3 regions of the Arthrobacter pascens genome follow, and region 2 is predicted to be linked to each of the others. Evidence: predicted binding sites of a transcription regulator. Region 2 holds the regulator's gene; each other region holds the start of a gene.

Region 1 (9,481 bases), 1.6 Mb from region 2:
CTTCGTGCTCCTTCCTGGTGACGATTGTGGCGATCCTGCTGGGGAAGTTCGGGCTCACCAACTCACCCGAGATTGTGGTGGTGGGCGGCATCCTGCTGCTCCTGCCCACAGGGCGCCTGGTGTCCTCGGTCCAGGACGCCATCAACGGCTTCCCCGTGACAGCCGCCGGCCGGTTCCTGTCAACTGTCCTGACTTTCGGGGCGCTGGTGGCGGGGATTGCCGTGGCCTTTGTGCTGGGGTCAATGACGGGGATGCCGGAGATCGATGTCACCAAGACCTTTCCGCCGGCCTATGACCTGTGGGTCCTGGTCACCTTCATCGCCGTCGCGGTAATGGCCATCGGCGTCACCGAGCAGACTACGTGGAAGCTGCTGCTGCCCACGGCAGCCGTTGGCGTGGCAGGCTACCTCGTGCTGCTGGGCGGGGACGCGCTGGGCCTTGGTGAGAGGTTCTCGCCGGCGCTCTCCGCCGTTGCGATCGGACTGCTTGCCCGGGTGGTTGCCCTGAAAATGGGTGCTCCCCAGCTGGTGGTCGCCGTGCCGGCGGCGTTGATCCTGCTGCCCGGACTGACCATCTTCCGCTCAATGTACGTGCTGACCGTTGAGGAATCGCAAATTCTGCTCGGTGCAGGAGGCATGCTCAATGCCGGTGCGATTGTCCTGGGCGCGGCCGGCGGAATTGTGCTGGGGGACACCCTGGCCCGGCCGCTGACGCGGAGCCTCGCAAGTAATGAGCGGCGGCGGGCCCGCCGGAGGTAGCGCCGGCGGACGTCCTGAACAAGCTTTGGAGAGGACGACGACGGCGGTTCAGGGGCCTGTCTCTCTCCTCGGATCAGCGGTCGATGGAGTCCATGTTGGCTTCGTTGTGGCGTTCGCCGGCGGCGGGTTGGAGCGCGTTCAGGCGGTGCAGTTGGCCGTCGGTGAGTTTGACGCCGTCCGCCGCGGTATTCTCCTCCACCCTGGAGACGCGTCGTGTGCCGGGATGGGGGCGATGTCGTTTCCACGCGTGAGCAGCCAGGCGAGGGCGGTCTGTGCGGGGTCGCGCCGATCTCGGCGCCGATGGCCGCCTCCGACCACGCTCTCCGCCTGCTCGGGAGCCTGGTGGCGCGGCACCCCGAGGAAATCCGGCTCGAAAAGTAAGTCAACGCACACCGGCCGCTCCGCCGCACGGAAGGGCGGGACCGGATCGGCTCCGGGTGCCCGATCAGGTCTGCCTGGTCAGATTTGCCCTACGGGGAGCTTCTTTTCGGCCTGGAAATCGTCCTCCACCCGGCCCGTCGCCCAGTAGCCGGACAAGGAAACCTGCTTGCGTTCGAGGCCGCGCTGGACAAAGAACACGTCCCGCAGACCCTTCATATAGCCACGCTCGCCATGGGCAAAGACGTCAACCTTGCCGGCGGGCCATTCGGCACCGGCAACTGCTTCCACCAGTAGCCCGCTGGTGCCGGCCGGTGCTCCGTTCCGTCGGAGCCAGGTGATGTCCACTCCGGCGGGGGCCGAGATTGCCTGGATGTCGGCGTCGCTGTCCACTTCGAGGAATGCAAGGCCGCGCGCTTCCGGGGGCAAGGATTCAAGGGACGCCGCGATAGCCGGCAGGGCCGCTTCGTCACCGGCAAAGAGGTACCAGTCAGCGTCAGGCGCCGGGTTGTAGGCGCCGCCGGGGCCGGTGAACGTGAGAGGGTCGCCCGGCTGCGCCGAGGCGGCCCAGGGTCCTGCCAGTCCTTCATCGCCGTGGATGACGAAATCGATGGCGAGCTCCCTGGCTTCGAGGTCTACCCATCGGACGGTGTAAGTGCGCGTAAACGGCCACTGCTCGCGGGGCATGGTTTCCCGGATGGTCCATAAATCCAGCGGCCGGGCGTATTCCACACCCGGCTGCGGAAAGACGATCTTGACGTAGCGGTCCACGAAGCTGTTGTTGACGTAGCCGTCAAAGCCCTCTCCGCCGGCAACAATCCTGACCATGTGCGGCGAGAGTTCCTCGCGGCGGAGCACCGTCAGGTCGATCTGGGGACGGCTCTTCTTGGTGGCGCTGGTGGCAGCGGGGACTGTGCTCATAAGGTAACCCTAAGCTAAGGAGCCTGGGGGAGCTCCCAGGTTACGCCCGCGCAACCCTGCTCCTGCAGCAGCTCATTGACACGGCTGAATGGCCGCGAACCGAAAAATCCACGCGACGCCGACAACGGACTGGGATGGGCGCTTGACACTACCGCAGCACCGGAAAGGAGGTGCCGGACGCTGTCTGCATCTTTTCCCCAGAGCACGGCCACCAGCGGGGGCCTGCCGCCGTCGACTGCTCTCCGGGTGGCGACTGCGGTGACAGCCGTCGTCGTGATCTTCTCCCAGCCTTTTCCCCGGTGCGAGCCCGCAGCGCCGGCCCGCACGCTCATCACCCGGTTGAGGAGCAGGACGCCCTGGCCCGCCCATCCGGACAAATCTCCGTGCACGCGGGCCGGAATGCCCAGGTCCGCTTCCAGCTCCCGGTAGATGTTCGCCAGGCTCCGCGGGATGGGCCGGGTGCGCCGATCCACAGAGAAGGACAGGCCGACGGCGTGACCGGGCGTCGGGTAAGGGTCCTGGCCAACAATGAGGACCTTGACATCCGCCAGCGGCTGGCGGAAAGCGCGCAGGACGTTCGACGGCGAGGGCAGCACCTGGTGCCCCGCCGCGGTTTCGGCGGCAAGAAAGTCCAGGACCGCGCGGATCTCCGCCTCCACCCCGCCCAGCGCCTTGGCCCAGTCGGCAGCCATCAGCTCCCTGAGCGGCAGCCGTGCCATCTCGGCGAACGCGACGCTCTCCAGCGCGGCCGGTTCCAGCTCGAACAGCGCGTCAGATTCAAACACGCTTCCATTCTCGCAGGGATAGCTACTCCCGTAACGCGGCGTAAATGACAACCTTGTTATTCCTCCGTAGCATTGGGGTGGGACTTTTACCCTCAACAGCGAAGGAATGTCGTGGCTGAAGCAGCTCGGGAACACCTGCCGGAGCCGGAAGAACCTAGCTCGCTGCTGGCGGATTTCACGCTTCGCAACTCGCCGTTGAGTGAGCGTGACCAGCAGATGCTGGCGCTGGAACGGCAATGGTGGAAATACGCCGGGGCCAAGGAACAGGCCATCAGGGAGCTCTTTGACCTGTCTGCGACGCACTACTACCAGTTACTGAATGCACTCATCGACACCGAGGATGCGCTGGCTCACGATCCCATGCTGGTCAAGAGATTGCGTAGACTACGTACGTCGCGTCAGCGGGCACGTACAGCACGCCGCCTGGGTTCCGACGCTCATTAGGACCGCGCTGAGCCATCAGCGGCAATCAACAAGGATGTCTCGCCACCATGACCAGATATGCCCGGGATGAATTCGACAGGGTCCCTGAGACCGCCGCGCGCCAGGGTGTCCACCGGGCTGCAGGTGCGCCGTCACGACGCAAACTCTGGCCAATCCTCGCGGTAGGCATCGCCGCGCTGGCCATCGGCCTGGTCTCCTTCCTGATCCTCCCGAAGCTGGGCTTCGCGCCGGCGGGTAGCCAGGTCTCCTCAAGCTTGCAGTCTGCCGCATCGCCTGAGGCCAGCGCCGGAACCACGGCGTCGGCGCAGCCCTCAGCCAGTCCGGAACCATCCGCGAGTGCTAAATCGGAGCCGAGTGCCACGCCCAGTCCGACGCCGTCGTCCGCTGTGAACAAAACCCAAGGCATCGCCATATACAACGGATCCGGGACTTCCGGGCTCGCTGCCCGCGTTAGTTCGATTGTCCAGTCAGACGGCTGGACGCTGGGCCAGGTCGGCAACTGGGGCGGCGCGCCGCAGAAGACATCGGTGATCTTCTACGCCGGTATCGCGCAAAAGGCCAACGCCGAGGCGCTCTCGAAGCTGCTGGACATCCCGACGGTGCTGGACAGCGCCGAATTCCAGGTGCCCGTGGTTGTGGTGCTTGGCCCTGGATTCAAGTAGGCGTCCCGATCACGCCTGAATAACTTTTGGGTGCCGACGCTGCCGGTGACTCGGCCTGCCCCCGGCCATTGGCTAGAGTAATTTCAGACTTCGGTTCGTAAAAAGCGGCACACAGTGGCGTGGGCCTTGCGGACGCTACTGAGAGAGTGGAAATCATGGCACAGGGAACCGTCAAATGGTTCAACGCGGAAAAGGGCTATGGCTTCATCACCGTTGACGGTTCAGGTGACGACGTGTTTGTACACTGGTCGGCCATCCAGGGCGAGGGCTACCGGGCCCTGGACGAGGGACAACGCGTGGAGCTGGAAATCGGCGAAGGCGAGAAGGGCCCGCAGGCGGAAAGCGTCCGGCCCGTCGAGTGAAGTCTTTCATTCCCGGGTCCGGCATTTTCCGGACAACAATCCGCGCCGCCATGGGGACAGCCGCAGTGCTGGCGCTGGCGGGCTGCGCCGCCGCGACAGGGAACGCCCGGCTTGATTCCGTGGAAGCGTCCGGCGACGGGACGCTTCGTGTGGGCCTTATTTTGGACAATGCCGGGAAGCAGGCCTTCCTCAACGATTCAGAGCTCGCCGCGGCCAAACTCGCCGTGCAGGAAATCAACGCCGCTGGCGGAGTCAAGGGAAAACCCGTCGAGCTGCTTCCCCAGTCTTCCGCTGATGACTCCGAGGCGCAGGCCAAGAAACTGCTCGCCGCCAAGGCTGATGTGGTCATCGGGCCGACCGATTCCAGCCACGCGCCGGCAGCGATTGACGTCCTGTCCCGGGCAAGGGTCCCGCTGATTTCACCGGCCAACTCAGCTGCCGGCCTGAGCACATACAAGAGCGGCGGCTATTACTTCCGGACGGCTGCGGCTGACGTCGCCCAGGCATCGGTACTGGTTAAGCTTGCCAAGGATGGCGGTGCAAAGAGCCTCGCCGTGCTGTACCAGGACGGCGCCTACGGCCAGGAAGTTTCCGCGGCCGTCGCGGGCGCCGCCAGGAATGCTGGCCTGGCTAACCTCTCCACCACGGAATTCAAGCCAGGGGATGCCCGGCAGGCTGCCGATGCGGCCCGGAAAGCGGCACCGGACGCTGTGGTGCTGATCGCGCGGGACGGGGCACAGGGAGCCATTGCTGAACTGGACAACGCCGGTCTGTCCGGCAGCAGGATCATCCTTAGCGACGGAGCGTTTGGCCAGTACGGTTCCGGGCTCGGTTCCAAGGCACTCGATGGCGCCAGGGCAGTTGTTCCGGGAGTTTTCCCCTCTGCCGACTTCCAGGCCCGCCTCATCGCGGTGGATCCCGCGTTGAAGGACCTGTTCTTCGCGGCCGAGACTTTCGACGCCGTGAACCTGGCGGTGCTGGCTGCCTCAAGAGCGGACGACGATGCGGGGCAAAGCATAGCGGCGAACCTGATCGCGGTATCCGGCGGCCAAATCGCCGGGGCGGGCACGGGCCCGGGCGGGGAGCAGACCGGAAAACCGTGTACGTCCTTCAAGGACTGCCAGGCTGTTTTGAAGTCAGGTTCCGGAATAAACTACGACGGCGAATCCGGTCCGATTGGCTTCGACTCCAACGGGGACATCACCGCAGCGAACTTCATGGTTTTCACCTACGGCCCGGACAACAAGGCCCACGTCACAGGGCGTGAGGCGGCTGGCCGGGCGGCGGGGTGATCGCCTGCAGCGAAGTGGCTCCCCGGACGGGGATTTTTGCGGCCGTTCGCTTGCACTCTCACCTATGGAGTGCTAATTATTGATTAGCACTCTTACGTACCGACTGCTAAACCTACGTCCGGTTCCGGCCGGCGGCGGAGCGCGGCACCGGTGCGTGGAGCCAAAGAAACACCTTGCTGGGGTGAGATCCGGATCCGGCGGCATACAGAGGCCGGCGGAGAAAGATCGTCCGTCGCGGGCACCGCAGTGCAGGTTCATTCTTAACGACTGTCCCGAAAGGACTACTGCCGTTATGGCCAAGATCATTGCATTTGATGAAGAGGCACGCCGCGGTCTTGAGCGGGGCCTGAACATCCTCGCCGACGCCGTCAAGGTCACCCTCGGCCCGCGTGGACGCAACGTCGTCCTCGAAAAGAAGTGGGGCGCCCCCACGATCACCAACGATGGTGTTTCCATCGCCAAGGAGATCGAGCTGGACGACCCTTACGAGAAGATCGGCGCCGAGCTGGTCAAGGAAGTTGCCAAGAAGACGGACGACGTCGCAGGTGACGGAACCACCACGGCCACCGTTCTGGCACAGGCACTGGTCAAGGAAGGCCTGCGCAACGTCGCTGCCGGAGCCGACCCGCTGTCCCTCAAGCGCGGCATCGAGAAGGCAGTGGAAGCGGTAACCCGCGAGCTGCTGGACAATGCCAAGGAAATCGAAACCAAGGAAGAGATCGCGGCCACCGCCTCGATCTCCGCCGGTGACGACGAGATCGGTGCCCTGATTGCCGAAGCACTGGACAAGGTGGGCAAGGAAGGCGTCATCACGGTCGAGGAGTCCAACACCTTCGGCCTGGAGCTCGAGCTCACCGAAGGCATGCGCTTCGACAAGGGCTACATCTCCGCTTACTTCGTCACCGACGCAGAGCGTCAGGAAACTGTCCTTGAGGACCCGTACATCCTGATCGTCAACTCCAAGATCTCCAACGTCAAGGAACTGGTTGCCGTCCTTGAAAAGGTCATGCAGTCCAACAAGCCGCTGCTGATCATTGCCGAAGACATCGAGGGCGAGGCACTGGCCACCCTGATCGTCAACAAGATCCGTGGCACGTTCAAGTCCGTCGCCGTCAAGGCTCCGGGCTTCGGCGACCGCCGCAAGGCCCAGCTGGCCGACATCGCTGTTCTCACCGGTGGCCAGGTCATCGCCGAGGAAGTCGGACTCAAGTTGGAGACCGCCGGCCTGGAACTCCTGGGACGCGCCCGCAAGGTTGTTGTCACCAAGGACGAGACCACCATCGTTGAAGGTGCCGGCGACGCCGACCAGATCGCTGGCCGTGTGTCCCAGATCCGTGCCGAAATCGAAAACTCCGATTCCGACTACGACCGCGAGAAGCTGCAGGAGCGCCTGGCCAAGCTGGCCGGTGGCGTTGCAGTCATCAAGGCCGGTGCCGCAACCGAGGTTGAGCTCAAGGAACGCAAGCACCGCATTGAGGACGCAGTCCGCAACGCCAAGGCTGCTGTTGAAGAAGGCATCGTCGCCGGTGGTGGCGTTGCGCTGATCCAGGCCGGCCTGAAGGCGTTCGCCAACCTGCAGCTTGAAGGCGACGAGGCAACCGGTGCGAACATCGTCCGCGTTGCCATCGACGCCCCGCTGAAGCAGATCGCCTTCAACGCAGGCCTTGAGCCCGGCGTTGTGGTTGACAAGGTACGCGGCCTGCCCGCAGGCCACGGCCTGAACGCAGCTACCGGCGAGTACGTCGACCTGCTGGCTGCCGGCATCAACGACCCCGTCAAGGTGACCCGCTCTGCACTGCAGAACGCGGCTTCCATTGCCGGCCTGTTCCTCACCACCGAGGCTGTAGTGGCCGACAAGCCGGAGAAGAACGCTCCGGCCATGGGCGGCGGCGGCGACGACATGGGCGGCATGGGCGGCTTCTAGCCCACACCGGCCGGACCCTGGTCCGTTCACAAAAAGTGCGGTCCCCTCACGAGGGGGCCGCACTTTTTTGGTGTCTTCGAACAGTTCTTCACAGGGCAGCGGTGTTCGGTGCTTCCCCCATGTCATGCAGGGCTGACGGATCCACCTTGAAGTCCACGACATCGACAAACGCATCCGCCGGCATGAGCGGGTAGTGCTGTCGAAGACCTTCGATGTAACCGTCGACGCTGCCGCCTTCGGAGAGTCGGAGTCTTTCGGGGGTCAGGTCACCAAGGCGGTACCGCCGGACCTCAACGATCTCCCCATGCAGCGGCGGGTGCACTTCATCATCCTCAAAGTAGAAGAGGGCGGGACCGACAGATATCTGCTCGTCCCAGCGGACTGAGGAAGTCTTCCGGCCGCTAACAATTCCGCCGTAGTAGCGCTTGTTGAAACGGAGAACCCGCTGGGCATCGCCGTCAGGAAAGAAGAATGAATCCGCAAGGAGTTTGGCGATTGGACGCATTTTGGGCCCGGTCAGGGATGGAACAGCGACGAGCAAGTCGGGATGCAAATCCAGCATCACCTGACGACAGCGCCCACACGGCGGAATCAATCCACGCCCTCCATCGCCGGCGGCTGCCATCGTGACCAACGGCCCTGCCTGAACGGTGGCGGCAACGCCCAGGGTGACGAGCTCGGCGCAGGGACCACCGGTGAAATGGTGGACATTCACCGCCTGATGTATTCGTCCGTGCGTGTCCATTGCGGCGGCCGCGACAGAATGGTTTGTATCGCTACCGAGAGTTCTGGCCAGGTTTTCGGCCGCCTCGATGACCCGGCGTTCTGACTCCAAAGGTTCCATGGATGCAGCCTTTCACAATGGATTACGATATTCGGAACTCCCGCACCGGCTCCCGGAATGGTACGAACACCCCGATCACCAGTGTCTGGCAGGATGGAGCCGTGACGATTACTGCAGCGGCCGATGGTTCGGCCTTAGGAAATCCCGGTCCGGCCGGATGGGCCTGGTATGTGAATGACGATTGCTGGAGGGCAGGCGGGTGGCCGCACGGCACTAACAACCAGGGCGAACTGATGGCCGTCCTTGACCTCTTCCGTGCCACGGCGCACGTCCCCGAAGAAGACCTGCGGATTCTGTGTGACAGCCAGTACGTCATCAATTCGATCACCAAATGGATGCCCGGTTGGAAGCGGAAAGGCTGGCGGAAAGCTGACGGCAAGCCGGTCCTGAACGTTGAGTTGCTGAAGGAACTTGACCGGGAACTCGCGGGCCGCAGATACACCTTTGAATGGGTCAAGGGGCACGCCGGCCACGATCTTAACGAGGCAGCCGATGAGCGGGCGAGGGCGGCCGCCACGGCCTACCAGCAGGGAGTCGCCGCCCGCTCCGGCCCGGGCTTTGCAGGAGCCCCGGTAGCGGCAGCAATCACTCCGCGTGCCGCCAGCGCCGTCCACGCGGCCGCTGCTACCAGGGTGGTTGAAGAAGCCAAGGCCACAGCCGGAGAATCCATCGGCGGAGGCCTGGGCCGGTTCGACGAACCGGACCTCTTCAGTGAACTGGAAGGCGATCCGTTTGCTGAGCCTGTAACCGCTCCTGCGGCGCTTGAGCCGGAAGTAATCGTGGAGGCCCTTGAGCGTGAACTGCTCGGCCCGGATGTCCGCGGCGACATTGGCCGCACCGGAGTCCTGCTGCACCCTGATTTCATGGAGATCGGGAGCTCTGGAAGGGTCTGGACCCGCGACGCGATGATGATGGCCCTGGAAGAGGACCCCGGGGAGCGGACGGAGCTTGAAGTGCTGGGGGCGGACCGCATCGGCACCAGCGCGGTCCTGCTGACGTACCGAAGCTACTCGCGTTCAGGCACGACACTCCGAAGCTCGCTGTGGGTCCTCGACGACGGACGCTGGAGACTGCGGTTCCACCAGGGCACCCCCGAGGCCTGATACGTCTC
Region 2 (9,481 bases):
AAGCTGATGCTCAACGACGCCGCGCTGGTCTACGAGCCCGAGACGTCCGCCGCGCTGGGCTTCGGGTTCCGGGTCGGCTTCCTGGGCCTACTGCACCTGGAAATCACGCGTGAGCGCCTGGAACGTGAATATAACCTGGACCTGATTTCCACGGCCCCCAACGTGGAATACGAGGTGACGCTGGAGGACAAGAAGGTGGTACACGTCACCAACCCCAGCGAATATCCCACGGGCAAAGTGGCGGAGGTCCGCGAACCCATGGTTTCGGCCACCATCCTTGCGCCCAACGAGTTCGTTGGCGCCATCATGGAGCTGTGCCAGAGCCGGCGCGGTGTGATGGGCGGCATGGATTACCTGTCCGAGGACAGGGTGGAAATCCGGTACCGCCTGCCGCTGGCCGAAATCGTCTTCGACTTCTTCGACATCCTTAAATCCAAGACCCGCGGCTACGGCTCGCTGGACTGGAAGGCCGACGGCGACCAGGTGGCCGACCTGGTCAAGGTGGACATCATGCTCCAGGGCGAGCAGGTGGATGCCTTTTCCGCCATCACCCACCGCGACAAGGCCTACGCCTACGGCGTCATGATGACCACCAAGCTGCGCGAACTCATCCCGCGGCAGCAATTTGAGGTTCCTATCCAGGCGGCCATCGGGTCCAGGATCATTGCCCGCGAAAGCATACGTGCCATCCGCAAGGATGTCCTGGCCAAGTGCTACGGCGGTGACATTTCCCGTAAGCGCAAACTGCTGGAAAAGCAGAAGGAAGGCAAGAAGCGCATGAAGATGGTGGGCCGCGTCGAGGTACCCCAGGAAGCCTTCATCGCAGCCCTGACCACAGACGAGTCCAAGGACAAGGCCAAGAAGTAGTGATGCCCGTGGCCGGAATCACCGGAGGCCGCACCAATGCCTAGCGTTCTTCCCCTTGGCGACCCGGCGCCGTCGGACGGTCTGCTGCCTGCACAGGCAGTGGAAGGTGCGGCGGACCGGGCTTTCGGGCTGTACGTGCACATACCGTTTTGTGCCGTCCGCTGCGGATACTGCGACTTCAACACGTACACGGCCACTGAACTGGGTGGCGGGGCCTCCCAGGATGCCTATGCTGACACTGCCATATCGGAAGTGCAGCTGGCAGCGCGCGTGCTCCCGGAGTCGGGCCTTCCAGGCCGCAGACTGAGCACTGTCTTCTTCGGCGGCGGCACGCCCACGCTGCTTCCGGCGGAGGACCTTGCCCGCATCCTGGGCGCGGCCATCAGCGCGTGGGGGATTGAGCCTGGAGCCGAAGTGACCACTGAGGCGAACCCGGATTCCGTCACCCCGGAGTCCCTCGCCGTGTTGAAGGACGCCGGATTCACCAGGGTTTCCTTTGGCATGCAGTCCGCGGTTCCGCATGTGCTGAAGGTCCTGGACCGCACCCACACCCCCAGCCGCGTGCCGCAGGTGGTTCAATGGGCGCGGGAAGCCGGGCTGGCTGTCAGCCTGGACCTGATTTACGGGACCCCGGGGGAGTCCCTGGAGGACTGGCGGCATTCCCTGCAGACCGCACTGTCATACGAGCCGGACCACATCAGCGCTTACGCGCTGATTGTTGAAGAAGGAACTAAGCTGGCTGCCCAGATCCGCCGGGGTGAAGTTCCGGGGATTGACGACGACGATCACGCTGACAAATACGAACTCGCCGACCAGCTGATCGGTGAAGCGGGGCTCAGCTGGTACGAAGTGAGCAACTGGGCGCGGACCCCGGAGCAGGCCTGCAGGCACAATCTCGCGTACTGGCGCGGTGACGACTGGTGGGGCATCGGGCCCGGCGCACATTCCCATGTCGGCGGAGTGCGCTGGTGGAATGTCAAGCACCCCACTGCCTACGCCGGACGGCTGGCCCAGGGTGTTTCCCCGGCGGCGGGCAGGGAGACCCTGGACGCCGCGACCCGCGATGTGGAGCGTGTGATGCTGGAAGCAAGGCTCGTTTCGGGTCTTGGCATTGAATCACTGGGGGAGAAGGGACGGCACGCTGTTGCCGGGCTGATAGCCGATGGCCTTGTCGACCCGCCGGCTGCATTCAGTGGCCGCCTGGTGCTGACCCTGAAAGGCCGCCTGCTGGCTGACGCGGTGGCCCGCAGGCTCCTGCAGGATTAGTCCCTACCCAACGCGGGGTCACTTCCCGCCCAATACTATGCGCTTATTGGGCGGGAAGTGACCCCGCGTTGGTGCGGATTACTTAATCCAGCGGAGGTTGTACTGGTACCGGTGCGGCTGGCCCCGGTTCACATGGATGCCGGCTGCGACGGAGTAGCAGGTCAGCGCTATCCAGATCAGGGTGGCGATCACAGCGAAGATGTTTCCCACCACGGGGATGAAAACCAGGATGTTTGCCAGTACCGCAGCGATGGTCGGCGGAAGGCTGAAGTTCAGCGCTTCCTTGGACTCCTGGGCCGTGAACGGCCCGCGGTCCCGGAAGATGAGGTAGATCAGCAGGGACGGGACGCAGCCCAGGATCCCGCCGAAGTGGGCAAGCGTGGCCCACTGGCGGTCCTCGCTCGCGGTCAGTGGCAGCGCATTTGCGGGAACGCCATGGTACTCGGAACGGCCCTGGCCGCCCTGGTTGTCCGTGTGTTCACGTGCGTTATCTGCCACGGTGTCTTCCTTCGAAAGTGCGATGGTGCTGGTCATGGATGGGCGGCCTGAAGCGAATCAGCTTCCGCAGTACCAAGAATACTGGTTATGCGCCGGAATGCTGCCCCGCGCAGCCCTGAGCCAGGGCCGGAACAGACGCTGCCTGCCTGCTTAGGGCACCGTGAGGAAGTCGATGACTTCCTCCACCCTGCCGAGCAGTGACGCTTCCAGGTCCGCGTAGCTGCGGACCGCGCCCAGCAATTTCTGCCAGCCAAGACCGATATCCTCCTTGGTGGAGTGAGGCCAGCCGAACGCTGCCAGGATACCGGTCTTCCAGTCCTGCCCGCGGGGAACCACCGGCCACTCGGAGATGCCGAGCACGGCGGGGCGGATCGCCTGCCACACGTCCACGTACGGGTGGCCGACGATGAGGACATTGCCGGCAGCGCCGGGGGAGGCCATGACGGCATCGGCTATCCGCGATTCCTTGGAGTCAGGCACCAGATGGTCCACCAGGACGCCGAGCCGACGGCCAGGTCCTGGCCTGAAATCAGCCACCGCGGACGCCAGGTCGTCGATGCCATGCAAAGGTTCGACGACGATGCCTTCCACCCGCAGGTCATCGCCCCAGACCTTTTCCACCAGTTCGGCGTCGTGCTTGCCCTCCACCCAGATCCTGCTTGCCCTGGCGACCTGGGCGCGTTGCCCGGCCACGCGGACAGAGCCGGAGGCTGTCCGGCCGGCCGCCCCGGACGCGGCGGCCTGCCGGGGAGCGGGAGGCATGAGCCGGATGGGCCGGCCATCAAGGAGGAAACCGAATCCCAGCCGAAAGGACCGTGATTTGCCGCGCCGGTCCTCGAGGGCAACAACGTGCATGCCGCCGGACTTTTCCACCCGCGTCACGGCGCCGACCCAGCCCGACTGGACGTCTTCCAGCACCATCCCGCGTTCGACCGGGACTTCAGCCAGTTCGTTCCTTGCGGGGCCCGAGATCTCCTGCGGGCCCCAGTTCTGGTAATGCATGGATTCGCTCCGTCTTGTGCTGGATCCTGGCCCGGAATTTTCGCCCGGAGCGGTACCAATGCTAACAACGCGGCCGGGCATATTAGACTGTTAGCACTTAGGCATGTCGAGTGCTAACCCGTATGGATATAAAAGTATTCATCAACAGGGTCGGTGCACCGAGAGGGAATCCGGCCCGGGCGGGCGGACGGCCTGTGACCGTAGATGGAGGTGGAGTGTGAGCGAGCCGCGCAAACTGGAAGTACTGCGAGCCATTGTGGAGGACTACGTGCACTCCCGTGAGCCAGTCGGCTCAAAGGCTCTGGTTGAACGCCACCACCTGGGCGTGTCCAGCGCGACCATCCGGAACGACATGGCGGCACTGGAGGACGAAGGGCTGATCACCGCGCCCCATACCAGTGCGGGACGGATCCCCACGGATAAGGGCTACCGGCTGTTCGTGGATCAGATCTCAGCTGTGAAGCCACTCTCCCCGGCTGAACGGAGAGCCATCCAGTCATTGCTGGAGGGATCCACTGATCTCGACGACGTCCTTGACCGCACGGTCCGGCTGCTGTCCCAACTGACCAACCAGGTGGCCGTAGTGCAGTACCCCCATCTGAGCCGCGCCACCATCCGGCACATTGAATTCGTGCTCCTCGCGCCGAGGCAGGTCCTCGTGGTTCTTATCGCCACCACCGGTAAGGTGGAACAACGGGTGATCGACATCGGCCAGGATCTCAGCGACGAAGCCCTCGCAGGCCTGCGCGCCAGGTTCCTGGGTTCGCTTTCCGGAACACCGCTGAGCCAGCTCACGCGGTCCCTGCCGGGCGTGGTTTCCGCTGTTGGCTCCGGTCAGCGGCAAGCCGCGCAGGCTCTGGCGCACGGACTTGAAAGCCTTGCTCATAGCAGCCGGGAAGACCGGATGGTCATGGCCGGGACGGCCAACCTCGCCAGGTCCAATTTGGATTTCCCGCTCAGTATCGGACCGGTGCTGGAAGCCCTCGAAGAACAAGTGGTGATGCTGCGGCTGCTGAGCGAGATGGCGCAGGACCCCAGAGGCGTGACAGTGAGTATTGGCCGCGAAAATCCCTACGACGGCCTGGCCGAAGCATCGGTGGTGGCCACGGCCTACGGACCTGACAGCACCGCCAAGGTCGGTGTGCTGGGTCCCACCCGGATGGATTATCCCACCACCATGGCTGCCGTCCGGGCGGTAGCACGCTACCTTTCCAGGATCCTGGGTCCATGAGAGCGCATGCCGTGACGGCACGTATACAGCATCCAGACACGAAGAGCAGTGCGAGCCGTACAACTGTGAGCACTACGACTAGGAAGAGAAACGAACTTTGAGCAGCCACTACGACGTCCTTGGCGTCTCGCCGGAAGCCACCGGAGAAGAGATCAAGAAGGCCTACCGCAAGCTGGCCCGCACCCTTCACCCGGACGTTAACCCCGGAGATGATGCGTCGGACCGCTTCAAGGCCGTGACCCACGCCTACGAGGTGCTCTCCGACCCGCAGAAGCGCCGGGTCTATGACACCACCGGCAATGAGAACGGAACGGATAACGGCTTTGGCGGAGGAGGGTACTCCGGCCAGGGCTTCGCCTTCCAGGACATTTTCGACACCTTCTTCGGTGCGGGCGGCTCTGCCGGTCCGGCTTCGCGTGTCCGGCGTGGACAGGACGCGCTCATCAGCGTCCGCATCGAGCTGCGGGATGCCGTGTTCGGCGTCAACAAAAAGCTCGAAGTGGACACCGCCGTTACCTGTCCCACGTGCAATGGATCATGCTGCCGCGAGGGGACCCACCCCGAGCGTTGCGATATCTGCGGCGGAAGCGGCCAGGTCCAGCGCGCGGTCCGTTCCATTCTGGGCCAGGTCATGACGGCGGCCCCGTGCGGTACCTGTGAAGGCTTCGGAACAGTCATCAAGGACCCGTGCAACGAGTGCAGCGGGCAGGGCCGGATCCGCAGCAGGCGTTCCCTGACCATCAAGGTGCCCGCCGGGGTAGCCACGGGCACCCGCATCCAGCTTTCCGGCCAGGGCGAAGCAGGTCCGGCCGGAGGCCCCTCCGGTGACCTCTATGTCGAGATCCGGGTCAACAACGATGCCACTTACGTCCGTGACGGTGACGATCTGCACGCCACCCTCAACATTCCCATGACGGCTGCCGCCCTGGGAACAGAGCTGACGCTGGACACCTTCGACGGGATGCAGGAAATCGACGTCAAGTCGGGGACCCAGTCCGGCGAGATCATCACACTGCGGGGCCTGGGCGTGACGCACCTGCGCGGCTACGGCCGTGGCGACCTGAAAGTCCATCTCCAGGTTGAGACGCCGTCCAAGCTGGATTCAGCCCAGGAGGACCTCCTGCGGCAACTGGCGAAGCTGCGCGGCGAACAGTTCACCGAGGGAAAGCTTGCTGCCAGCGGCGGCATGTTCGCCAAAATTCGGGACCGGTTCGGTAACCTGTAGCGGTGAGCAATCCGGTCTTCTTTAGCACCGCAGGGTCGCTGGACCACATGGTCCCTGGCGGCCGGTTTGTGCTTGACGGGCCGGAAGCCCGGCACGCTGTGACCGTGAAGCGCCTCGGCCCCGGTGAATCCGTTGATATCGCGGACGGCGCCGGAAAGAGGCTGACCGGGACCGTTGTGGCGTCGTCGCCTGCCGAACTCACAGTTGAATGCGCCGCACTGGACGAGGAGGCACGGCCGGACATCCGGCTGGTGCTCGTCCAGGCACTGGCCAAGGGCGACCGCGATGAATTGGCAGCGGAAACAGCCACGGAACTGGGCATCGACGCGGTCATACCGTGGCAGTCCGAGCGGTCCATCGTGCGCTGGAAGGGTGAGCGCGCCGCAAAGGCGCACGCGAAGTGGCAGTCGGTGGTCACGGCTGCAGCCAAACAGGCGCGCCGGGCCTGGATCCCGGAAGTACGCGCCGCCGTCGATACCCCCGGGCTGGCCGTTGCCGTGGCGGCCGCCGGCCTTGCCGTCATCCTCCACGAGGACGCTGTGCGGCCGCTGCGTTCGGTCCTGGAATCCTGGCAGCTTTCCGATCATGGCAAAGGTCCCCGTGAAGTCCTGCTCATCGTGGGGCCCGAAGGCGGCATCAGCCCGCGGGAAGTCACCAGGCTCTGCGGCGCGGGGGCCGTGACCGCGCTCCTGGGCCACCACGTCCTGCGGTCTTCCACGGCCGGCCCGGCGGCAGTAGTGCTGGCGAGCGACGTGCTGGGCCGCTGGACGAATCCTTCCGGCTAACGCCGCTAGCGGACTCTGAAGCCCCGTGTGTCCACGTTAAGCTCCTGCTGGTTTCCGGACGTGTCCTCCTGGGACACGCGCAGCTCGTAGTTGCCGGACGTGAGGGTCAGGTTCAGGGTGAACAGGCCTGACTGCGCGGCGTCGGCCGCGGCGGTGGTTTCGCCGGTCAGGAACGGCTTCTTATCTCCGTTGGCTTCCGCCTGCAGGATCTGCCAGTGCAGCTTGCCGCCTGCAACGGTGCTGCGGCCGGTGATCTTGACGCTGCCGCCGGGAACTTCCACACCTTCCTGCGGGTCGATGATCCATACCGGCGCGACCATGCCCGCAACACGGGACATCGGAGTCCCGAGCCTTATCCGGCCGAAGGCGAGGTAATCCGTATGGCCGTCAACCAGTACCGTCACCTGTATCTGCTGACCGGAATCGATGAGCCCTGAACTGGCAGCCGCTGCGGTGGCCGTATACACCAGCTGCTGGATCGCGCGGGTGGCCATGTCGCCATCGAGATTGCTGTTGAAGGCATCCGCCGAGACATCCACTGTGATGACGTTTTTACCCGAGATTGAGGTGGCCAGTTTCTTCGGGTTCTGCCAGGGGGTGAAGAAGTCCGGATCAAGGGGCTTGTCTGACATCATGGCGTGCAGCGCACGGGTGACCGGATTTTCCTGGTCCGGAACGTCCCTGAATTCCCGGTACAGGAATACGTTGCCGTTGCTGCGGCCGATCCAGTAGACGGGGGCCTTGTTGGTTGCCTGGGTCGTCTCCAGCGGGGTGCTCGTCGACGGCGCCGCGGGGGAGCCGCTGGCCTCGGCCGTGCTCAAGGCCACTGTCGGCCCGGGTCCCGGGTCCGCGATGCAGCCGGAGAGGACCAGGACCACAGGCAGGAGGCCAAGGAGGCCTTTGGAACGGATGCGTCCCCAGGCACGTCCCCTGGCGAGGGGCGTTGCTCTTCCCGGCACTGTGATGGCCCTGTCCTTCCTGCAGTGTGATGGGCCGGTCCCCGGACGGCCTGGTTCTCCAGCGTGGTGCTGGCTTTCCAGCATGGCATAAGGCTGCGGGCCTACCGGTCCCGATCCGGCGTTCCCGCCCAACTGCAACGGGAACGATATGAGGCCGATATGAAGTTGATACCTAAAGACGGGAACCACTCCGGCGGAAGCCTTTTCCGTCGATGCCTGGCGCCCGTGGATCTTGCGTTCCGACGTCCATAAGGGGCTTCCGCTGGGCCGCCGGAGGGCAGCGTGCTGGCGTAAGATGGTATGAATCCGGTGACCATCGGCGGGCTCGGCAACTGCCGCGCCGCTCCGGTGTCACCAGCAGTGCCACCAGCAGCGCCAGCCGCGCTGCTTATTTGAACTGAAGGGGACCCCAGGCCTGCGGGCCAGCACCATGACTGAATCAGCGAACGGAAAGCGCCGGCTGAATACCGGAGAGCGCGCCGCAGGAGAATTCCCCCATACCCTTCCCGGTATCCGGACGGAGGTGGTTCTCTTTGACAACTCCGATCAGATGGTCCAATCGCTCGGCAGCCATGATGAGGCATTGCGTTTCATCGAGGAGCAGTTCCCCGCCGTCAACTTCCATGTCCGCGGCAACGAACTTTCCATTAGCGGACCCGCCACCGATGTCCCCAGGATCATGCGGTTGCTCCATGAAGTGCGCGGTCTCGTGGCCCGCGGCACCGTGATCAGCCCGGCGGTCCTGCAGCAGCTTGTGGCTTTGCTCCGCAGCCAGTCGTTGCAGAACCCCGTGGATGTGCTAACCCATGACATCCTCTCCAGCCGCGGCAAAACCATCCGGCCCAAGACCCTCAACCAGAAAAACTATGTTGACGCGATCGACGACAACACGGTGATCTTCGGGATCGGACCTGCCGGAACCGGCAAGACCTACTTGGCCATGGCCAAGGCAGTCCAGGCCCTGCAGCAGAAGGAAGTCAGCCGCATCATCCTGACCCGGCCCGCCGTCGAAGCCGGGGAGCGGCTCGGTTTCCTGCCGGGCACGTTGAGCGACAAGATCGATCCGTACCTGCGTCCGCTCTACGATGCCCTGCATGACATGATGGACCCCGAATCGATCCCGCGCCTGATGGCCGCCGGAACCATTGAGGTAGCGCCTCTCGCCTACATGCGCGGACGGACCCTCAACGACGCCTTCATCATCCTGGACGAGGCGCAGAACACGACGCCCGAGCAGATGAAGATGTTCCTGACCCGGCTGGGCTTCGGTTCCAAAATGGTGGTCACCGGAGACGTCACCCAGGTTGACCTTCCGTTCGGCACGAGATCCGGCCTGCGTATTGTGGAGGAGATCCTGCAGGGAATCGAAGACGTAAACTTCACCTTCCTGGATTCCACTGATGTGGTCCGGCACCGCCTGGTCGGCGACATCGTCCGCGCATACAGCCTCTGGGACGACGTTCAGCGGAACAGGGTCAAGCATTCCGTTGCCCGCGAAAAACGGGCGGAGCACGCGTGAGCATCGAGGTCAACAACGAGTCCGGAATCCAGGTTGACGAATCGGAGCTTGTGGCGCTGTCCAGGTATGTTTTTGAACAGCTTTACATCCACCCCCAGGCGGAGCTGTCCATTCTCCTCGTGGACGAGC
Region 3 (9,481 bases), 840 kb from region 2:
CACGGTCGGCCCGGCCGATCCCACCATCGGCGCGCGCTCCATGTCCGGCGATCCGGACACCGCGGCACGGCTCGGGGTGGCCTTTTCCCAGGGCATGCAGGAGGCAGGCATCCTGCCCGTTGCCAAGCACTTCCCGGGACACGGCTCAGTCACCACGGACTCGCACCTGAGCCTCCCCCTGCAGCCGGCCACGATCAACGAGCTCAGGGCCCGGGACTGGAAGCCCTTCTCGGCAGCTATTGGTGCCGGAGCTCCCGTGGTCATGACCGGGCACATCGCCGTCCCTGCCCTGGAACCCGGCGTTCCGGCGTCGTTGTCGAAGCCGGCTTACGCAGAACTGCGGGCGCTGGGCTTCAACGGGGTGGCAGTGACAGACGCACTGAACATGGGTGCCATCCAGGAGCAGTTCCCGGGCGGCTCCGCAGCCCCCGCGGCGCTCGCCGCCGGAGCGGACCTGCTTCTGATGCCGCCTGACGTGGACGCGGCACACGCCGCCATTGTCAGCGCAGTAGCCACCGGCAGCCTGCCGGCATCACGCCTGGACGAGGCCGCCCGACGCGTTGCTACCATGATGGTCTGGCGGGCCAGGACAGCACCGTCGCCCGGGTCAGTGTCCGTGTCAGCGCCCGGAAGCGGCGGCGCTGTCTCCGCACGGGTTTCCGCGGCCGCAATCACCATCCTGTCCGGCCAGTGTTCGGGACCCTTGGTCCCCGGAACTGTCAGGCTCGACGGCGGCTCCGCGCAGGACCGGGCCCGGTTCGAGGCTGCTGCGGCAAAGGTGGGCCTGGGTGTGGGGGAAGGTCCACTCCTCACCCTGATCGGTTATGGCGGGGTCCCGGCCGCTGGTGACGTCGCGGTGACCCTGGATGCGCCCTGGCCTTTGCAGGGCTCCAGCGCGCCGGTCAAAATAGCGCTGTACGGCCGGAGCCAGGGCGCCTTTGACGCCCTGGCGGCCGTCCTGGCCGGAAAGGCGGGGGCGCCGGGAAAGCTGCCGGCCGCCGTCGGAGGTTTCCCGGCGGGGACCGGCTGCCCCTAGCCCCAACTAAGTAGCAACAGGTGTCGTTTTCGACCCTCAGAACGACACCTGCTGCTACTTACTTGGGTGGGAACGCGTTTAATGGACAGGTGCCCATTCTCAATAAAGACATGACCCTCTGCATCTCGCTTTCGGCCCGGCCGAGCAACAACGGGACCCGTTTCCACAACCATCTGTACGAACAGCTTGGACTGAACTGGATCTACAAGGCCTTCGCCCCCACGGACCTCGCGCAGGCCATCGCCGGTGTCAGGGGCCTGGGAATCCGTGGCTGCGCCGTGTCCATGCCGTACAAGGAGGACGTCATCGCCCTGGTGGATGAGATGGATCCCTCAGCCAGGGCCATCGACTCGGTCAATACCATCGTGAACACCGACGGGCACCTCAAGGCCTACAACACCGATTACACGGCCATCGAGCAGCTGCTCCAGAGCAACGCCTTGCCTACTGACTACTCGGTGCTGGTCCAGGGCGCCGGCGGCATGGCCAAAGCCACAGTCGCGGCGCTCCGCGACGCAGGATTCGGGGATGTTACCGTGATCGCCCGCAATGAGGCCAGTGGACGGGCCCTGGCGGAACACTACGGGTTCCCCTGGCGCCAGGCGCTCGACGGCGGCACGGCGGACCTGATCATCAACGTGACCCCTATCGGTATGGCAGGAGGTATGGAGGGAAAAGCCGCCGCGGAGTCGCTGTCCTTCCCCCAGGACGCCATCGATGCCGCCAAGGTGGTGTTCGACGTTGTCGCCCTGCCCGGCGAAACGCCGCTCATCAAAGCCGCCCGCGCCGCCGGGAAGCCGGTCATCACCGGCGCCGAGGTGGCCACCATTCAGGCCCTTGAACAATTCGTCCTGTACACCGGCGTCCGCCCCACCAGGGAGCAGGTGCGCGCCGCCGAAGAGTTCATGCGGGCGCAGTAGTCAGACCGGCGCTACGGAGATTGCCACCCGGTCCTCGCCGATGCGGGTCAGGACCAGGGTGGCCGTCTTGGTTCCGCCTCTCTTTCCCGCATTTTTACCTGCGCCCTTGCCCGCGGGGAGCAGTTCTTTGCGCAGTTCTTCCGGGGTGATGGCCATGCCGCGCTTCTTGATATCCAGCACGCCTATGCCGTTGTCCTTCACCCAGGCCTTGAGCGCCTTGACGTTGTAAGCCATCACTTCCAGCACCTTGTAGGCGCGAGCGAAGGGCGTATCCACCAGGGCCGGAGCGCAGATATAGGCGATGTGTTCATCAACCAGGTGCCCGCCCAACTGAAGCGCGACGTCGGCGACCAGGCCCGCACGGATCACGGCGCCGTCGGGCTCGTACAGGTAGCCCTCCACCGGCCCCACGGGCGCGGCCGGTCCGGCGTCGAAGTCTTCGCCGCTGGTGATTTCAGCGGCGCCCTGCGGCCCCAGCAACAGAGCAGCCCTGCGGATTCCGGGCCGGCTCACCGCATTGAACCAGAGCGCCACCTCGGTGACGTCGCCGCCCACTGAAACCCACTGCGCTTCGCAGCCGGCCGGAACCGAGTCGTGCGGCATGCCTGGACCCATCTTGACTCCCACAGCGCGGCCTGTGGCGGCCAGGGATTCCACGAACGAGAGCGGAGGGGAAAAGGCCTCCGGATCCCAGATGCGCCTGGTCCCGGACGTGGATGTGACACGGCGGGCGGGATCCAGCCAGACGCCGTCGACCCCCTCCAGCGGTACCGTCGTCGCATCCGAATGCACCACCCTGGCGTTCGGAAAGGGAATGAGGTTCACGGTGGCGCAGGCGGCGGTGGTTTCGTCCATCTCCACTGCGGTGACAGTGATGTCCATGGACGCCAGGGCCAGGGAGTCTGCGGCAAGCCCGCAGCCCAGGTCGGCCACGTGGCTGATGCCCGCCTGCGCAAACCGCTCCGCGTGGCGGGCGGCAACGTTCAACCGGGTGGCCTGTTCCAGGCCGGCCGAAGTGAAAAGCATCTGCCGGGCGAACTCCCCGAACTTCAGTTGAGCCTTGGTCCGGAGCCTTGACTGGGTGAGGACTGCCGAGACCAGTTCGGGGGAGTGGCCGGCCTTGCGGAGTGACGCATTGAGCTCGAAGGCCTTGTCTTCCCGGTAGGGACCGAGGGACGCCAGGAGCTCCCAGCCTTCGCTCGTGAGCAGAGGGGCGATCTGGTCCTGCGGTGCTTGAGCCATGGCTTCAAGCCTAGTGGAGGAGGCTGACAGCAAGTCCCGATAGTGTTGATTGCATGGAAGACAGTGCAGCCACCCAGCCGTCCGAGCAACCCCGATCCAAGAACAGCGACCTGGTAAGGTTCGCCCGGCCGGCACTGATCGCCGGAGTCGTCGTGGCCGTTGTCTGCGTCGCGCTGCTCGTGATTGTCCTTTTCCTGGACACCTTCAACGCCGCTGTCTACTCGGTGGGCGGCAAGGATATCCAGGACGCCACGGACGAGGCGCGGGACATCAGGAGCCTCTATTCCGGGGCCCGGATCGGCGCCATCGTCCTGCTGGTGATCTCGCTGCTGGCCGCCATGGCCGGCGCCGTAGTGCTGTACCTGAAGCGCAGCACTGAACCCGATGAAGGCAATGGCGCCGAGGACGTGGACTTCGACGACCTCGGGCATTAAGGCTGCTGGAGAGTGAAAAAGGGGTTCGCCGAAGACGAAATGCTGGCACTCGCCTTGACCGAGTGCTAACCCTTACATAGAGTCTTCATTAGCACTCTCCCCAGGAGGGTGCTAATACATGAAGAGCTGCCAGCCAGGCTGCTGCCGGCACCGCGACGACGGTTTGCCAGCCAGGTGCCACAGTTTTCCAGTCCATGAATTTGCTGACGAAAAGGAGAGGTCCGAGTGTCGGTCTCTATTAAGCCTCTTGAGGATCGTATTGTTGTCCGCCCGCTCGAAGCCGAGCAGACTACGGCTTCCGGCCTGGTCATCCCGGACTCCGCACAGGAGAAGCCGCAGGAAGGCGAAGTTGTTGCAGTAGGCCCCGGCCGCTTTGACGACAACGGCAACCGCGTTCCCCTCGACGTTGCTGAAGGCGACGTTGTTATCTACTCGAAGTACGGCGGAACCGAAGTCAAGCACAGCGGTACCGAGTACCTCGTGCTGTCCGCCCGCGACGTTCTGGCGATCGTCGTTAAGTAACTCATGGACCCCGCGCAGCCGACTTGTCCGAGGACGTCGGCAGCGCGGGGTTTCTGTCTCTGAAAGGACAAAACCATGGCTAAGCAGCTCGCGTTTAACGACGCTGCCCGCCGGTCTCTTGAAGCCGGCATCGACAAGCTCGCCAACACCGTCAAGGTGACGCTCGGCCCCCGCGGCCGCAACGTCGTCCTCGACAAGAAGTGGGGAGCGCCCACCATCACCAACGACGGCGTCACCATCGCCCGTGAAATCGAACTTGATGACCCGTACGAGAACCTTGGCGCGCAGCTGGCCAAGGAAGTAGCCACGAAGACCAACGATGTTGCCGGCGACGGCACCACCACGGCCACCGTGCTGGCCCAGGCCCTGGTCAAGGAAGGCCTGCGCAACGTTGCTGCCGGCGCTGCTCCCGGCCAGATCAAGCGCGGCATCGAGGTCTCGATTGAGGCTGTTGCTGCCCGCCTGCTCGAGAACGCCCGCCCCGTCGAAGGCACCCAGGTGGCCAGCGTTGCTGCCATCTCTGCCCAGAGCGACGAGATCGGCGAGCTCCTCGCCGAGGCGTTCGGCAAAGTCGGCAAGGATGGTGTGATCACCATCGAGGAGTCCTCCACCACACAGACCGAGCTGGTCCTCACCGAAGGCATGCAGTTCGACAAGGGCTACCTGTCCCCGTACTTCGTCACGGACGCAGAGCGCCAGGAAGCTGTCCTTGAGGACGCCCTCATCCTGATCAACCAGGGCAAGATCTCCAACGTCCAGGAATTCCTGCCGCTGCTCGAGAAGGCGCTGCAGAGCTCCAAGCCGCTCTTCATCATTGCCGAAGACGTCGACGGGGAGGCACTGTCCACCCTGATCGTCAACCGTATCCGCGGCACCCTGAACGTGGTCGCCGTGAAGGCTCCGGGCTTCGGTGACCGCCGCAAGGCAATGCTGCAGGACATCGCCACCCTCACCGGTGCGCAGGTTGTGTCCCCGGAACTGGGCCTGAGCCTGGACACCGTCGGCCTTGAGGTGCTGGGTTCCGCCCGCCGCATCACGGTCACCAAGGACAACACCACCATCGTTGACGGCGCCGGTTCCGCAGAAGACGTCGCAGCCCGGGTTTCCCAGCTGCGCGCCGAGCTGACCCGCACCGACTCCGACTGGGACAAGGAAAAGCTCCAGGAACGCCTGGCCAAGCTGGCCGGCGGCATCGGCGTGATCAAGGTCGGCGCAGCCACCGAGGTCGAGCTGAAGGAAAAGAAGCACCGCATCGAAGATGCAGTGTCCTCCACCCGCGCCGCTCTCGAAGAAGGCATCGTGGCCGGTGGCGGTTCCGCCCTGATCCACGCGCTGAAGGCCCTCGACGAGGATCCTGCTGTCACGGCCCTCGAAGGCGACGCTGCTGCTGCAGTGGGCATCGTCCGCCGCGCCCTGGTCCAGCCGCTGCGCTGGATCGCCCAGAACGCGGGCTTCGACGGCTACGTCGTTACCGCAAAGGTTGCCGACCTGGAAACCAACAACGGCTTCAACGCCAAGAGCGGCGAGTACGAGGACCTGATTGCTGCCGGTGTCATCGACCCGGTCAAGGTCACCCGCGCGGCCCTCCGCAATGCGGCTTCCATCGCAGCGCTGGTGCTCACCACCGAGACCCTCGTGGTGGAAAAGCCTGCAGAAGAAGACGAGCACGCAGGCCACAGCCACTAGTCCCCACCGTCTCCCTAACCTCGCTTCGTCCCCACCGGCTCCCAAATCTCGCTTCGCTCGATTTGGGTCCCTCGCCGGTGTGGGCCCACGGTCAGGCGACGGAGTGGCCCACCCACAAAGACCGGTCCAGCATCTGCTGGGCCGGTTTTTGCGTTCCGGACGCCTACCGCTTGACCGCGTAGCGCACGTGCGTGGCGAACGTCGAGCTGACAGTTTTGATGATTTCGAGGTTGAGGTCATGATCGAAGCCGTGGAACAGAGGCTTGCCGGCGCCGAGGATCACGGGTGCTGTCGAGAGAACCAGTTCGTCCACCCGGCCGGCGGCAAGCGCCTGCCGGATCACGTCCGCTCCGCCGCCGATCGACACATCTTTTCCGCCTGCCTCACCAATCGCCTGCGTCAGGGCTTCGTCGAACCCGGACACGAAGGTGAACCCGGACCCGTCCGCTGGCTGGTCCTGGACCCGGTGCGTGAGCACGAACAACGGGCCGGGAAACGGGTTGGTCCCGCCCCAGGCCCCGGCCGCGTCATACATGCCGCGGCCGACGATACCTGCACCTATACCTGCTACAAGCTCGTCGTAGAAATCCTTGTCGGGGCCGTGCATCGCGAAGTTGTGTCCGCCGTCGTACGTCCAGGGGCCGCCCATCACCCAGTAATGAAGGCGCTCTCCGCCCCTGCCCAGACCGTACCCGGGACCGTCGTCGGGGCCGGTAATGTAGCCGTCAACCGACGTGGTGATGGCCGCGACGACCTTGGCCATTAGGCGCCCATTTCCTGCGTCTCGACCTCGCCCGCACGTTCGTAAACCAGCGACACCGCCCCCTTGGGAAAGGTGCGTGCAGGTTCGGCGAGCCGGAAGGTGGATGGAACGGTCCCGGCGTCGAACAGCCGTTTGCCCTGCCCAAGGACGACCGGATACAGCCAGAAGTGGAGGCGGTCGATCACATCTGCCTCCAACAGTGAACGGATGAGGGCTCCGCTGCCGAACATGTGCACCTGGTCATAGTCCTCCCGGAGCCGGCCGGCTGCCGCAGCATCGGGCAGCACAGTCGTACCCGCCCAGCCCGGCTCGGTCAGGGTGCTGGAGACGACGAACTTGGGCACCCGGTTGAGGACACCGCCGACGTCGTCGGACTGGTGCGGCCAGTAGGCCGCGAAGATGTCGTAGGTCTTCCTGCCGAGAAGCAGCGCGTCGATCCGGTCGATCTCGGCGCCTATGGCCGCGCCGGCCTCGTCGTCGGACACCGGCGCCTGCCAACCGCCGAAAGCGAAGCCGCCCTCAGTGTCCTCCTCCCGGCCGCCGGGCGCCTGGTAGACGCCGTCAAGGGTGATGAACAGGTTAGCGACGATGATTCCCATGGGTACAGTCTGGAACTGCGCCCCGGCACTGTCCAGAGCCTGTGGTTGCAGTCCGCCCCGGGTCCCGCGCGCGTGGCAGACTGGTGCCATGCTGCTCGACGAGCTCGTGAGAACCAACGATGCCGTGGCGTCGACCCGCTCCCGACTCGCGAAGGTCGATGCCCTGGCCGATCTTCTGCGCCGGCTCGAACCCGGGGAGATCCCGGCGGTTGTGGGCTTGCTCATCGCCAGGCCGCGGCAAGGCCGGGTCGGGATCGGCTGGCGCGGCATGACGGCGGCCATGGGGGAGCCGGCCGCGGAGCCAAGACTTACGGTCGCCGACCTTGACGCCGCATTGGACCGGCTCCTCGTCACCTCGGGGGCTGGATCGGCCGCGGAGCGCGCCGCCACCCTTCGGACGCTCACTGCGGCAGCCACTGAACGCGAACAGGCGTTCATCGCCGGCGTGCTGCTCGGAGAACTGCGCACCGGCGCTCTAGAAGGGGTGCTGACGGATGCAGTTGCCCGCGCGGCCGGTCGGCCGGTGGACGCCGTCCGTCGCGCCGCCATGCTCTCGGGCGATTTGGGCGGGACCGCGCTGCTCGCGATGACGGGGACGGCGGCCCAGCTTGACGACGTCGGCCTCGTCGTCGGCCGTCCGGTGCAGCCGATGCTGGCCGCAACCGCGGCCAGCGCCAGCGCAGCCCTGGAGGCCACGGGGGAGGCGTCCGTGGAATACAAGCTCGACGGGGCGCGGATTCAGGTGCACCGCGTTGGCAACGATGTGCGGATCTTCACCCGGACCCTGGCCGACGTGACCCACCGGCTGCCCGAGGTGGTGGAGCTGGTGCGCCGGCTTCCGGTGCGTGATGTGATCCTCGACGGCGAGACGCTCGCCCTCGACGAGGACGGCGGTCCGCGGCCGTTCCAGCAGACCATGTCGCGGTTCGGGGCGGACGCGGCCCGCGCCACGATACTGCATCCCTGGTTCTTTGACGTGCTGCACATCGACGGGCGCGACCTCCTCGACGAGCCGTTGTCGACCCGCATCAGCGTGCTCGAGCGGATCGCGCCAGGGCACCGGATCCCGGGCGAGATCACGGCGGATCCGGCCGTTGCTGAGCGGGTGTCCCGCGATGCGCTCGCCGCGGGCCATGAGGGCGTCGTGGTGAAGGCTACCGGCTCCGCCTACGCGGCCGGGCGGCGCGGCTCCAACTGGATCAAGGTGAAACCGGTGCTCACCTACGACCTGGTGGTACTCGCCTGCGAATGGGGATCAGGACGGCGGACCGGGCTGCTGTCGAACCTGCACCTCGGAGCCCTGGACCCCGCTGGTGAGTTCGGCGAACCGGGCGGCTACGTGATGGTGGGCAAGACATTCAAGGGCCTCACTGACGAGCTGCTGCGCTGGCAGACAGAAAGGTTTCAGGAGCTGGAGGTGCGGCGCACCGGGGGCACGGTGTGGGTGGACCCGGTCACGGTGGTGGAGATCGCCATCGACGGCGTGCAGGGTTCCTCGCGTTATCCGGGCGGGATCGCGCTCCGCTTCGCACGCGTCAAGCGCTACCGCGACGACAAGACAGCTGCGGAAGCCGACACCATCCAGACGCTGCGCTCCCTGCTCCGTCCGTAGTCCGGTGAGGATGTTGTCTCAGCTGCGCTGCGGGCGTACCGTGGCGCTTAACCCCGATCGGCGCGCCGGTATGGGCGTGACTGCGGCCTGAATGCACGACGACGGGAGGCCGGGAGGGTGGTATCCGAGGAGGCCAGATGACAGCTGAGACGGGCATTGACCAGGGCCGGTCAGCGTTCCGCGAGAACCGCTGGACCGAGGCCTCAGAAAACTTCCGCGAGGCCGACCAGCGGGGCGGCCTGCCGGCACCGGACCTTGAGCGGCTCGCGACCGCCGAGATCCTGACCGGCAACATCTCCGCAGGCCTGGACACCCTTACCCGGGCCCATGAGGAGTACCTGGTGGTCGGCGACGTCGTTGGTGCCGCGCGGTGCGCCGGATGGATGGGGATGCAGCTGATGCACGTGGGGGAAATGTCCCAGGCCGGCGGGTGGTTCGCCCGTGGGCAAAGGTTGGCGGATGAGCTGGCCGAGCCGGACGCGGTGCAAGGCTTCATGCTCGTCCCTGTGGGCCTGGGCAAGCTTTACGGCGGTGACCCGGCCGGCGCCCTCCAGATCTTCGCCCAGGTTGCGGACTTTGGCCAAAGATTCCAGGACAAAGACGTCTCAGCGCTGGCACTCATTGGTTTAGGCCAGGCAACCCTCATGCTGGGTCGCAACGACGAGGG

What was found. The regulator HrcA, encoded in region 2, represses chaperone genes, less so after heat shock. The targets are predictions, from matches to a motif close to TTNGCACTCGNNNNNNNCGAGTGCNAA.
Region 1: the regulator HrcA is predicted to act here: its motif matches at 5,686-5,712, upstream of groL (chaperonin GroEL).
Region 3: the regulator HrcA is predicted to act here: its motif matches at 3,675-3,701, upstream of groES (co-chaperone GroES).

What each region holds. Positions count from the first base shown of each region.
Region 1 is NZ_JAUSXF010000001.1:3,526,496-3,535,976, reverse strand. Features, by position in the region: gene QFZ40_RS16185 (threonine/serine ThrE exporter family protein) at 1-758, shown strand, start outside; gene QFZ40_RS16180 (hypothetical protein) at 832-957, opposite strand; gene QFZ40_RS16175 (hypothetical protein) at 972-1,139, shown strand; gene QFZ40_RS16170 (siderophore-interacting protein) at 1,218-2,057, opposite strand; gene QFZ40_RS16165 (uracil-DNA glycosylase) at 2,072-2,842, opposite strand; gene QFZ40_RS16160 (DUF3263 domain-containing protein) at 2,954-3,286, shown strand; gene QFZ40_RS16155 (LytR C-terminal domain-containing protein) at 3,334-3,948, shown strand; gene QFZ40_RS16150 (cold-shock protein) at 4,104-4,310, shown strand; gene QFZ40_RS16145 (ABC transporter substrate-binding protein) at 4,361-5,602, shown strand; gene groL (chaperonin GroEL) at 5,895-7,526, shown strand; gene QFZ40_RS16135 (hypothetical protein) at 7,615-8,370, opposite strand; gene QFZ40_RS16130 (ribonuclease HI family protein) at 8,472-9,473, shown strand.
Region 2 is NZ_JAUSXF010000001.1:1,914,700-1,924,180, forward strand. Features, by position in the region: gene lepA (translation elongation factor 4) at 1-867, shown strand, start outside; gene hemW (radical SAM family heme chaperone HemW) at 904-2,133, shown strand; gene QFZ40_RS08790 (DUF4870 domain-containing protein) at 2,212-2,631, opposite strand; gene QFZ40_RS08795 (DUF3097 domain-containing protein) at 2,782-3,633, opposite strand; gene hrcA (heat-inducible transcriptional repressor HrcA) at 3,851-4,864, shown strand; gene dnaJ (molecular chaperone DnaJ) at 4,962-6,089, shown strand; gene QFZ40_RS08810 (16S rRNA (uracil(1498)-N(3))-methyltransferase) at 6,092-6,874, shown strand; gene QFZ40_RS08815 (GerMN domain-containing protein) at 6,880-7,833, opposite strand; gene QFZ40_RS08820 (PhoH family protein) at 8,264-9,352, shown strand; gene ybeY (rRNA maturation RNase YbeY) at 9,349-9,481, shown strand, end outside.
Region 3 is NZ_JAUSXF010000001.1:1,078,784-1,088,264, forward strand. Features, by position in the region: gene QFZ40_RS05050 (glycoside hydrolase family 3 N-terminal domain-containing protein) at 1-1,036, shown strand, start outside; gene QFZ40_RS05055 (shikimate 5-dehydrogenase) at 1,126-1,956, shown strand; gene QFZ40_RS05060 (class I SAM-dependent methyltransferase) at 1,957-3,198, opposite strand; gene QFZ40_RS05065 (hypothetical protein) at 3,252-3,632, shown strand; gene groES (co-chaperone GroES) at 3,858-4,154, shown strand; gene groL (chaperonin GroEL) at 4,230-5,840, shown strand; gene QFZ40_RS05080 (dihydrofolate reductase family protein) at 6,004-6,603, opposite strand; gene QFZ40_RS05085 (dihydrofolate reductase family protein) at 6,603-7,202, opposite strand; gene QFZ40_RS05090 (ATP-dependent DNA ligase) at 7,291-8,814, shown strand; gene QFZ40_RS05095 (helix-turn-helix transcriptional regulator) at 8,952-9,481, shown strand, end outside.